Regions from separate parts of the Paenibacillus sp. JNUCC32 genome, predicted to be linked through region 1. Evidence: predicted binding sites of a transcription regulator. Region 1 holds the regulator's gene; each other region holds the start of a gene.
What was found. Region 1 encodes Rex, which represses fermentation and respiration genes when NADH is low (regulators of the CRP and FNR family bind a similar motif). Its sites were predicted from a motif close to TTGTGAAATATTTCACAA; they were not measured.

Region 1 (3,170 bases):
GCCCTGAACGATGAGGGCACGGTATACTGGATGGAGGCGAACGGCAATTTCCGCAGCAAATCGCTGCAGTTGTATGCCGTGCCCGTCGACGTGAGCGCTCATCTGAAGGAATTGTTTTTTGACAAGAAACAAAGCGTGATTCTGACATCGGCGACCTTGTCGGTGGACAAATCGTTTCAGTTCATGATCGAAAACCTGGGTCTTCAGGAAGCGGCTGAAGCGGGGAACCTGAACACGGTTCAGCTCCCGTCCCCGTTTAATTACAGGGAACAAGCCCTTCTTGTCGTGCCGCGCGATTTTCCGAGCGTGAAGGGATCGGTTGGGGATGCACTCTTTGTGAATACGCTCGTGAAGTCTTTGGCCGATACGGCCGTCGCTACGCATGGCCGCATGCTCGTCCTGTTCACTTCGTACCGGATGCTGCGCCAGGTGCACGAGCCGCTGAAAGAAGCGCTGGCATCAAGCGACATCACGGTATTGGGACAAGGTATGGACGGAACCAGCCGTACCAAGTTAATCCGAAGATTTCAGGACAGCAGCGCTTCCGTGCTGCTGGGCACCAGCTCCTTCTGGGAAGGGGTAGACATCCCGGGCGAGGCGCTGACTTGTCTTGCCATCGTCCGGCTTCCGTTCCAGCCGCCGAATCACCCCTTGGTCGAGGCCAAGAGCGAACTGCTGCAGCAGCAGAAGAAGAATCCCTTCATGAAGCTTTCGGTTCCGCAAGCGGTCATTCGTTTCAAACAGGGGTTTGGGCGTCTGGTGCGAACAGCACAAGATAAAGGGATCGTGATCGTGTACGATACGCGGGTCATTGAATCCTATTACGGGAAGTATTTCTTATATTCCTTGCCGGGGCCGAAGATGGAGCATATGCCGACAGAGGGGATCGTTCCCCGAATTTCGGAATGGCTGCAGGAAGAGGCAAGCGCGGGAAACCAAGCGGAATAAAGTGAAACCAAGCACGATCAACAAAAAAAGATGTAGTTATTAACCTATTATTAGGGGGAGCATGCATGAAATCGGAAAAAATTTCGGAAGCCGTGGTCCGCAGATTACCTGTATACTTGCGCTATTTGAATGAGCTTCAGAAGAGGGAGGTTTCCACGGTTTCCTCCCAGGAGCTGGGACAGAAGCTGGACCTCAATCCTGCTCAAATTCGTAAGGACCTGGCGTATTTCGGTGATTTTGGACGGAAAGGGATCGGATATGATGTTTCTTATCTGATCGAGAAGATTCGCCAGATTCTGAAGCTGGACCAGAAGATCAATGTCGCATTGGTCGGGGCCGGTAATCTTGGACATGCATTATCGAATTACAATGCATTCCTGAAGGATAATATGAAGATTGTGGCGATTTTCGATTCGTATTCTCCCAAAGTTGGTATGAAAATTAACAATTTGGTCGTACAGCCGATGGAAGAGCTGGAGAAGACGGTTCATGAGCACGGCATTCGAATCGGGATTATTACCGTTCCGGATTTCGAAGCGCAGAACGTAGCGAATCAGCTTATCGCCTCAGGGATCGAGGCGATTCTGAACTTTGCGCCAACCATCCTGAAAGCCCCAGCCCATATCCGGATTCATACGGCTGATTTTACAACGGATTTGCAAAGTTTGGCCTATTATTTGGATAACGGCAAGGAGGATGCAGCACATGACAACAACGAAGTGGATGGTTAAGAACGGAACGTTTGCAGTACTGGAGGAAAGCCAATCCGTGCTTCGCGGATACCTGGTGGTTGAGAACGACCGGATCACGTACCTGGGCGAAGAGGAGCCCGTCGTGGAAGAGGGGACAGAGATTATCGACGGAACCCATCTGTTCTTCCTGCCCGGATTGGTGAACACGCATGGACATGCCGCCATGTCGCTTCTTCGCGGCTATGGGGACGATCTGGCGCTGCAGGTATGGCTTCAGGAAAAAATGTGGCCGATGGAAGCCAAATTCACGTCACACGACGTATATTGGGGCACATCGCTCTCCGTGCTGGAGATGATCAAGGGCGGAACCACGACGTTTGTGGATATGTATGACCATATGGATCAGGTCGCGAAGGTTGTCCAGGACTCGGGAATGCGCGGCGTCCTGACGCGCGGCGTAATCGGTTTATGCCCGCCCGAGGTACAGCAGCAGAAGCTGGATGAGGCGGTGGCATTCGCGAAGGATTGGCATGGCAAGGCTGACGGCAGAATTACGACGATGATCTCGCCGCACGCGCCTTATACCTGCCCGCCGGATTTCATCGAAAAATTCGTTCAAGCATCCCATGACTTGAACCTGCCTTTGCATACCCATATGTCCGAAACGGAAACTGAAGTGGCTCAGAATGTTAAGGACTACGGGCTTCGCCCCGTTGCCCATTTGGAGAAGCTGGGCATGTTCTCCCGTCCTACGCTCCTTGCCCATGCCGTTCATCTGACCGATGAGGAAATCGAAGTCTTGGCCAAGCATCAAGTAGCCGTATCGCATAATCCCGGAAGCAATTTGAAGCTTGCCAGCGGAGTCGCCCGCGTACCTGCGCTGCTGAAAGCCGGCGTAACGGTGTCGCTCGGTACCGACGGACCTGCTAGCAACAATAACCTGGATATGTTCGAAGAGATGCGGCTGGCTGCCCTGATCCATAAAGGAGTAAGCGGGGATCCGACGGCCATTCCGGCCTCCGAAGCGCTCCGAATGGGCACGGTATACGGAGCCAAGTCCGCTTTCCTTGAGGATATCGGTATGCTCGCGGTTGGGATGAAAGCCGATATGATCGCATTGAATACGGATCAGGCGCATTTCCTTCCACGGACCGACTATATTTCTCACGCGATCTACTCTGCCAGCGCGAAGGATGTAGAGCATGTATGGGTTGACGGCAAGCAGGTGGTGAAGAATGGCGCGAGCCTTACTCTCGACGAGGAACGCATCCGCCGGGAAGCGCAGCGTGCATTTGAGCGTCTTACAACCCTCTAGGGAATAATCAAGGGGAGCGAGGAAGACGGATTTGAAGAAAAAAACGAAGTGGATATTGCTGAGCGTGTCCGGCGTCCTGCTATTATTGCTTGGCCTACAGCTCTATTATTCCTATGTTATGAAAGATACGTGGAATGAAGAAAGAATGGCGATCCTTGCAGCGAAACAGCATGGCCAATTGGTCTCGTCCGACAAGACCTATAAATCGGTATGGG
Region 2 (3,170 bases), 160 kb from region 1:
GGATATTCCGGTCCGACCTGGGCGCCGGATTTCTCATCCTTTCCGCCGTTGATTGCATACAGCAGCGCTTTGGCCAGGTTCGCTCTGGCTCCGAAGAACTGCATCTGCTTCCCGATGCGCATGGCGGATACGCAGCAGGCGATGCCGTAATCGTCCCCATAGATCGGACGCATGAGATCGTCATTCTCATATTGGATCGAGCTCGTTTCGATCGATACCTTCGAACAGTATTTTTTGAAGGCCTCCGGAAGCTTCTCCGACCACAGCACCGTCAAGTTCGGTTCCGGTGCAGGTCCCAGATTGTACAAGGTATGCAGGAAACGGAAGCTGTTCTTGGTTACTCTCGTTTCACCGTTCAACGACATGCCGCCGATGGATTCGGTCACCCACGTCGGATCGCCGCTGAACAGCTCGTTGTAATCCGGCGTACGCAGGAACTTCACGATCCGCAGCTTCATGACAAAATGGTCCACCAGCTCCTGGGCTTTCTCTTCCGTCAGGATGCCTTCAGCCAAATCCCGCTGGATATAAATATCGAGGAAAGAAGATACCCGGCCAAGCGACATGGCAGCGCCGTTTTGCTCCTTGATCGCGGCCAAATAACCGAAATACAGCCATTGGAATGCTTCCTTCGCCGTATTCGCAGGTTTGGAAATGTCAAAGCCGTGCATGCCGGCCATTTCTTTCAGTTCCTTGAGGGCGCGCATTTGTTCGGACAGCTCTTCCCGCAGACGGATCACCGGCTCGTCCATGGCGTCCACTTCAAGCTCGCCGAGTTCTCTCAGTTTGTCCTGGATCAGAGCGTCCACGCCGTATAACGATACTCTGCGGTAGTCGCCGATGATGCGGCCGCGGCCGTATGCATCGGGAAGCCCCGTAATAATCCCGGCTTTGCGCGCTGCTCTCATCTCCGGAGTATAGGCATCGAATACGCCCTGGTTATGCGTTTTGCGGATGCCGTTGAAGATATCCACAACCGCCTGCGGCATTTCGAAGCCGTATGCGTTGCACGCATCAATCATCATCCGGATGCCCCCGAAAGGCTGAATCGAGCGTTTGAACGGCTCGTCGGTCTGCACGCCGACGATCTGTTCTTTATCCTTATCCAAGTAGCCGGGCCGGTGGGAGGTGATGGTCGAAGGCGTATGGACATCCACGTCCAAAACCCCGCCGTTATCCCGCTCCTTCTTGGTTAAATCCGATACGATATCCCACAGTGCCTTGGTGTTGTCCGTAGGTCCCGCCAAGAAATCATCAGAGCCATAATATGGAGTAATATTTTCTGCAATAAAATCGTTAACGTCAACGCGCTTGGTCCATTTACCTGATTTAAAACCTTTCCAGCCAACTTCTTTTTCAATCACCGACATATTGAATCCCTCCTAGATTATGCTGCAGCTTGCAGGGACTGGCGGGGCCACACATTGATCTATCTCAGATCTTAAATGTGATTATTTTCACGATCAATGGCATCTCTGCCCCGCCATGTGCCTTCAAGCTTCTATATCAAAGATCTGAGATTCAGCTTTCTGCTACACCTTTATTGTAGTCCTGTTGATCCGCAGCATCTGTGATAAAAATCACAAAGTTGTGGTTATCCGTGATTTTTATCACTCTGATTCCGGGCTCCCCTGGCTTCTACCACCATTTTTAATGGAATTTAGGATCAGCCTTCTGTCCCATTCCTGTTTAGAAACGTCCATAGAAGGCGTTGCGATATACTTCTGCAAGCTCTGTCACCAGCGGCAGCTTCGGATTGCTGGTCGTGCACTGATCTTCGAAAGCCCGGTCCGCCAAATGCTCGACGTTTCTCTCGAAGTCCTGTGGATCGATGCCCAACTGCTGGAACGATTCCTCGATGCCGAGCTTGCTGTTCAGCTCGCGGATGGCGGCGATCAGGCTGTTTACGCCCTCCTCCGTCGTTCTTGCAGGCAGTCCAAGAATCCGTGCGATCTCGGCATATCTTTCATCGGCCACGAAGTGGGTGTACTTCGGCCATGCCGCGAATTTCGTCGGCTTCTTGGCATTGTAGCGAATGACGTGCGGCATCAGTATGGCATTGGTCCGTCCGTGCGCCGTATGGTACTGTCCGCCCCATTTATGCGCCAGACTATGGTTGATGCCCAGGAACGCGTTCGCAAAGGCCATGCCTGCAAGCGTCGAAGCATTATGCATTTTCTCGCGGGCGAGTTTGTCGCCGGTCAGCGCCGATTGCTCAAGATACTGGAACACCAGCTGTATGGCTTTGATGGCAAGCCCATCCGTGTAATCGCTGGCCATCACCGATACGTAGGCTTCAATCGCATGCGTCAGGACGTCCATGCCGGTATCGGCCACCGCCGTTTTAGGCAAGGTGTACACGAATTCCGGATCGATGATCGCCACGTCCGGCGTCAGCTCATAGTCTGCCAGCGGGTATTTGGTATTTCCCTGCACTTTGTCCGTGATGACGGCAAACGAAGTTACTTCCGAGCCCGTTCCCGACGTTGTCGGAATGGCTACGAATTTCGCCTTTCGTCCCAGCTTCGGATATTTATAGACCCGTTTTCGGATATCCATGAATTTTTGCTTCAGGTTGTTGAAATCCGTATCCGGATATTCATAGAACAGCCACATCGCTTTTGCGGCATCCATAGGCGATCCGCCGCCGAGGGCGATGATGCAGTCCGGCTGAAACCGTTCCAGCATCTCCGTACCCCGTTCTACGGTCGTTGTCGATGGATCCGGCTCGACTTCCGAGAACACCTCGATGGCTACCGGCAGTCTGCGCTGACGCAGGTAATGCTCTACCCGCTCCACATATCCCAGCTTCACCATCATGGGGTCGGTTACGATCGCGACGCGGGTGATGTCAGGCATTTTGGCGAGATACTGCGTCGAGCCTTTTTCAAAGTAAATTTTGTCCGGCACTTTAAACCACTGCATATTCACGGTTCTGCGGTTCACCCTTTTCACGTTGATGAGATTGACGGCCGTCACGTTCGACGACGTGGAATTCCGGCCATACGAACCGCAGCCGAGCGTCAGCGATGGCAGGTTCGTGTTGTAGATATCCCCGATGCCGCCTTGCGAGGAAGGCTGGTTGACCAGGATGCGGCAGGTCTTCATACGATCCGAAAATTTCAGGATGACGTCCTCATTGTGCGAGTGGATGACCGACGAGTGGCCCA
Region 3 (3,170 bases), 2.9 Mb from region 1:
CCGATGTGTTGGCGATGAACGGCAGGGAAATGCCGAACAGCATCAGTCTGAGGAACCATTTGCCGGCCTTCTCGACTTTTTTGCGCAGCATCAGCCACGCGCCGTACAATCCCAGCAGAATCATGACGCTGCCGGCAGCCACCATAATCCGGAAGCTCCAGAAGGTGGTGCGGACCGGCGGAATATAGTCTCCAGGACCGTATTCCTGCTCGTATTGGGCTTGCAACTCCTTCATTCCGATGACTTCGCCGGAAAATTTGCTGTAGGACAAAAAGCTGAGCAAATACGGGATTTTGAACTCCATCGTATTCTCCTGCTTATCCGGATCGATGGCGGCGATGACCGTCCAAGGCGCGGGATCGTCGCTCGTTTCCCACAAGCTCTCGGCGGCGGCCATCTTCATCGGCTGCGTATCCACCAGATACTGCGCTTGCTGGTGGCCGAATACCGCAACCAGAATGGAGGTGATGAGACCCACCACGATGGCGATGTGGAATGATTTTTTGAAGAAATCCAAATCCTGCTTCTTCAGCAGCTTATACGCGCTTACCCCCGCTACCAGGAAAGCCCCGGTTGCCAGCGCACCGAAGATCGTGTGCGGGAATTCCACCAGCAGCTGACCGTTCGTGATCAGCGCGAAGAAATCATTCATCTCCGCCCGTCCATTGTTGATCTCAAAACCGACCGGACGCTGCATGAACGAGTTCGCTGCCAGGATCCAGAAGGCCGACATCAGGGTGCCGAAGGACACCAGCCAGATGCTGAGCAGATGGACCTTCTTGGATAACCGGTCCCACCCGAATATCCACAGCCCGATAAACGTCGACTCAAGGAAAAACGCCAGCAGGGCTTCGATCGCAAGCGGTGCGCCGAACACGTCCCCGACAAAGCGCGAGTAATCCGACCAGTTCATCCCGAACTGGAATTCCTGCAGAATCCCTGTCACAACCCCGACCGCAAAGTTGATCAGGAACAGCTTTCCCCAGAACTTGGCCATTTTCTTGTAGACTTCCTGGCCCTTGACAACATACATCGTCTCCATGATGGCGATCAGAAACGCCAATCCGATGGATAACGGTACGAAAATAAAGTGAAAAATGGTTGTCGATGCGAATTGGATTCGCGCCAGCATAACCGGATCCATAAAAGATACCCCTTCCTTTAGCTCACGTGATCACTTCAAATTTGATTCTTTTTGTATTGTCGCAGACCGCGTCCTAAAGGATTGTGATAAACATCACAATATAATGGCCGAAATAGGTGAAAAAGTTATCAATTTGTGACGAAAATCACTAAGTAGGCAATGGATTATGTGAGGATTATCCATGGGAGCGTGGCTTGCGGCATCCACTCACAGGCTAAGCCCAGTATTTACGCACCAAAAAAGCAGGTTAGCCATGTAGGCCAACCTGCTTTAATGTATGTGCCACCTTATTGTACCGGACCGATCTCCGTCTCGATGAGCTTGAATTCCGTCACGTCCGCAATCCCGCGATTGGTAATGCGGATCTCCGGAATGACCGGAAGCGCAATGAGCGAGAACGTCATGAACGGCGCATGGATGGAGCAGCCGAGCTGTTTCCACGCTTCCTCCAGGGCAGCGACTTCCTCGGCCACGACCTCGACCGGACGGTCCGCCAGCAAGCCCGCAATCGGCATCGCCACCTTCGCCAGCACCTGGCCGTTCTGCACCACGATCATGCCGCCTCCGCATGCTGCCAGCTCGTTCGCCGCAAGCGCCATATCCTCGGCATTTGTGCCCATCACGAGCAGGTTGTGGCTATCGTGCGCCACCGTGGAAGCAACCGCGCCGGACTGTAGTCCGAAGCCGCTCGCAAAGCCGAGCGAGATCTGCCCGGTTGCGCCGTGGCGCTCGATGCATGCCAGCTGAACCACGTCTTGGCCCAGGTCCGGCTGGATGACGCCCTGCTCCACGGCGAGCACCGCGGTCATTTTGGCGGTACGGGCACTGTTCTCGATGACGCGCACCACGTTCACTTCCGTACGCGCCGACGACTTTTTGCTGCGCAGCAAAAAGTCGTCGGCGGTAAGCGAACGCTGCAGCCGAACCGATTGAAAGGCCTTTTCCGGATACGAATACGCCGGGAACGCCTTCACGAGACGGCCGTTCTCCGCGACCACTTCGCCGTCCGTGATCACCACCGAAGGCACCATGCTCTTCAGATCGTCAATGAGCAAAATATCAGCCGTTTTGCCCGGTGAAATGCTGCCGAGCTCCATATCCATGCCGAAATATCGAGCCACGTTGATCGTGCCCATCTGGATCGCAGTAACCGGGTCCACGCCCTCCTCCATGGCGCGGCGGACCACATGGTTCATATGGCCGAGCCGCAGCAGCGTCTGCGGATACACATCATCCGTGACCAAGGAGATATTGTCGGTACGTACCTTGTCCTCCGTTACCACCTTAATCACTTCCTTCACATCCTGCCAAGCCGAACCTTCGCGGATCATCAGATGCATACCGAGGCGAACCTTTTCCAAAGCCTGCTCTCTCGTTACCGTCTCATGATCGGAGCTGACGCCGGTTGCCAGATAGGCTTGTAGCATCCGGTCGTCCTCGGCCGGAAAATGCCCCGTCACCGTCTTGCCCGCACGCAGCGTGGCTTCGATCTCTCCGCTCATGGTCGGATCGCCGTATACGACGCCCGGGAAGTTCATCACTTCGCCAAGCCCAGCGACGCCGGGCCAGGTCAGCCCTTCCTCGATATCGGCTACGCCCAGCTGCGCCCCGGCATCCTCCAGATCGAACGTCGCCGGTACGCAGGAAGGAATGGTGGTGAACACCTTCATCGGCAGCTGCTGCCCTTCCTCGTGCATCCAGCGCACGCCCTCCATGCCGAACACGTTGGCGATCTCATGGGGATCCATATAAACCCCGGTCGTTCCCGTAACGATGGCCGCTTTGGCAAACTCCGTTACGGTCAGCATCGTGCTCTCCACATGCATATGGCCGTCCAGCAGACCCGGCGAGATGAAGCGCCCATTCGCTTCGATCACCTGCGTCCCCTCTCCGATCGTATGATCGGCGCTGCCGATATAAGCGATGCGCCCGCACGCCATCGCCACGTCTATCCGTTCCTGAAGCTCACCCGTAAACACATTGACCAGCGTGCCGTTTTTGATGACCAGATCGGCTGGCTCTTGTC

Region 2: a site for Rex is predicted at 1,446-1,463, ahead of pflB (formate C-acetyltransferase). Genes of this name have one in related genera too.
Region 3: a site for Rex is predicted at 1,226-1,243, ahead of JNUCC32_RS26690 (cytochrome ubiquinol oxidase subunit I). Genes of this name have one in related genera too.

The regions. Positions count from the first base shown of each region.
Region 1 covers NZ_CP062260.1:3,172,645-3,175,814, reverse strand. The annotation lists gene dinG (ATP-dependent DNA helicase DinG) at 1-948, shown strand, start outside; gene JNUCC32_RS14155 (redox-sensing transcriptional repressor Rex) at 1,014-1,679, shown strand; gene JNUCC32_RS14150 (amidohydrolase) at 1,654-2,955, shown strand; gene JNUCC32_RS14145 (cell wall elongation regulator TseB-like domain-containing protein) at 2,987-3,170, shown strand, end outside.
Region 2 covers NZ_CP062260.1:3,337,522-3,340,691, forward strand. The annotation lists gene pflB (formate C-acetyltransferase) at 1-1,370, opposite strand, end outside; gene adhE (bifunctional acetaldehyde-CoA/alcohol dehydrogenase) at 1,690-3,170, opposite strand, start outside.
Region 3 covers NZ_CP062260.1:6,033,370-6,036,539, reverse strand. The annotation lists gene JNUCC32_RS26690 (cytochrome ubiquinol oxidase subunit I) at 1-1,144, opposite strand, end outside; gene ade (adenine deaminase) at 1,432-3,170, opposite strand, start outside.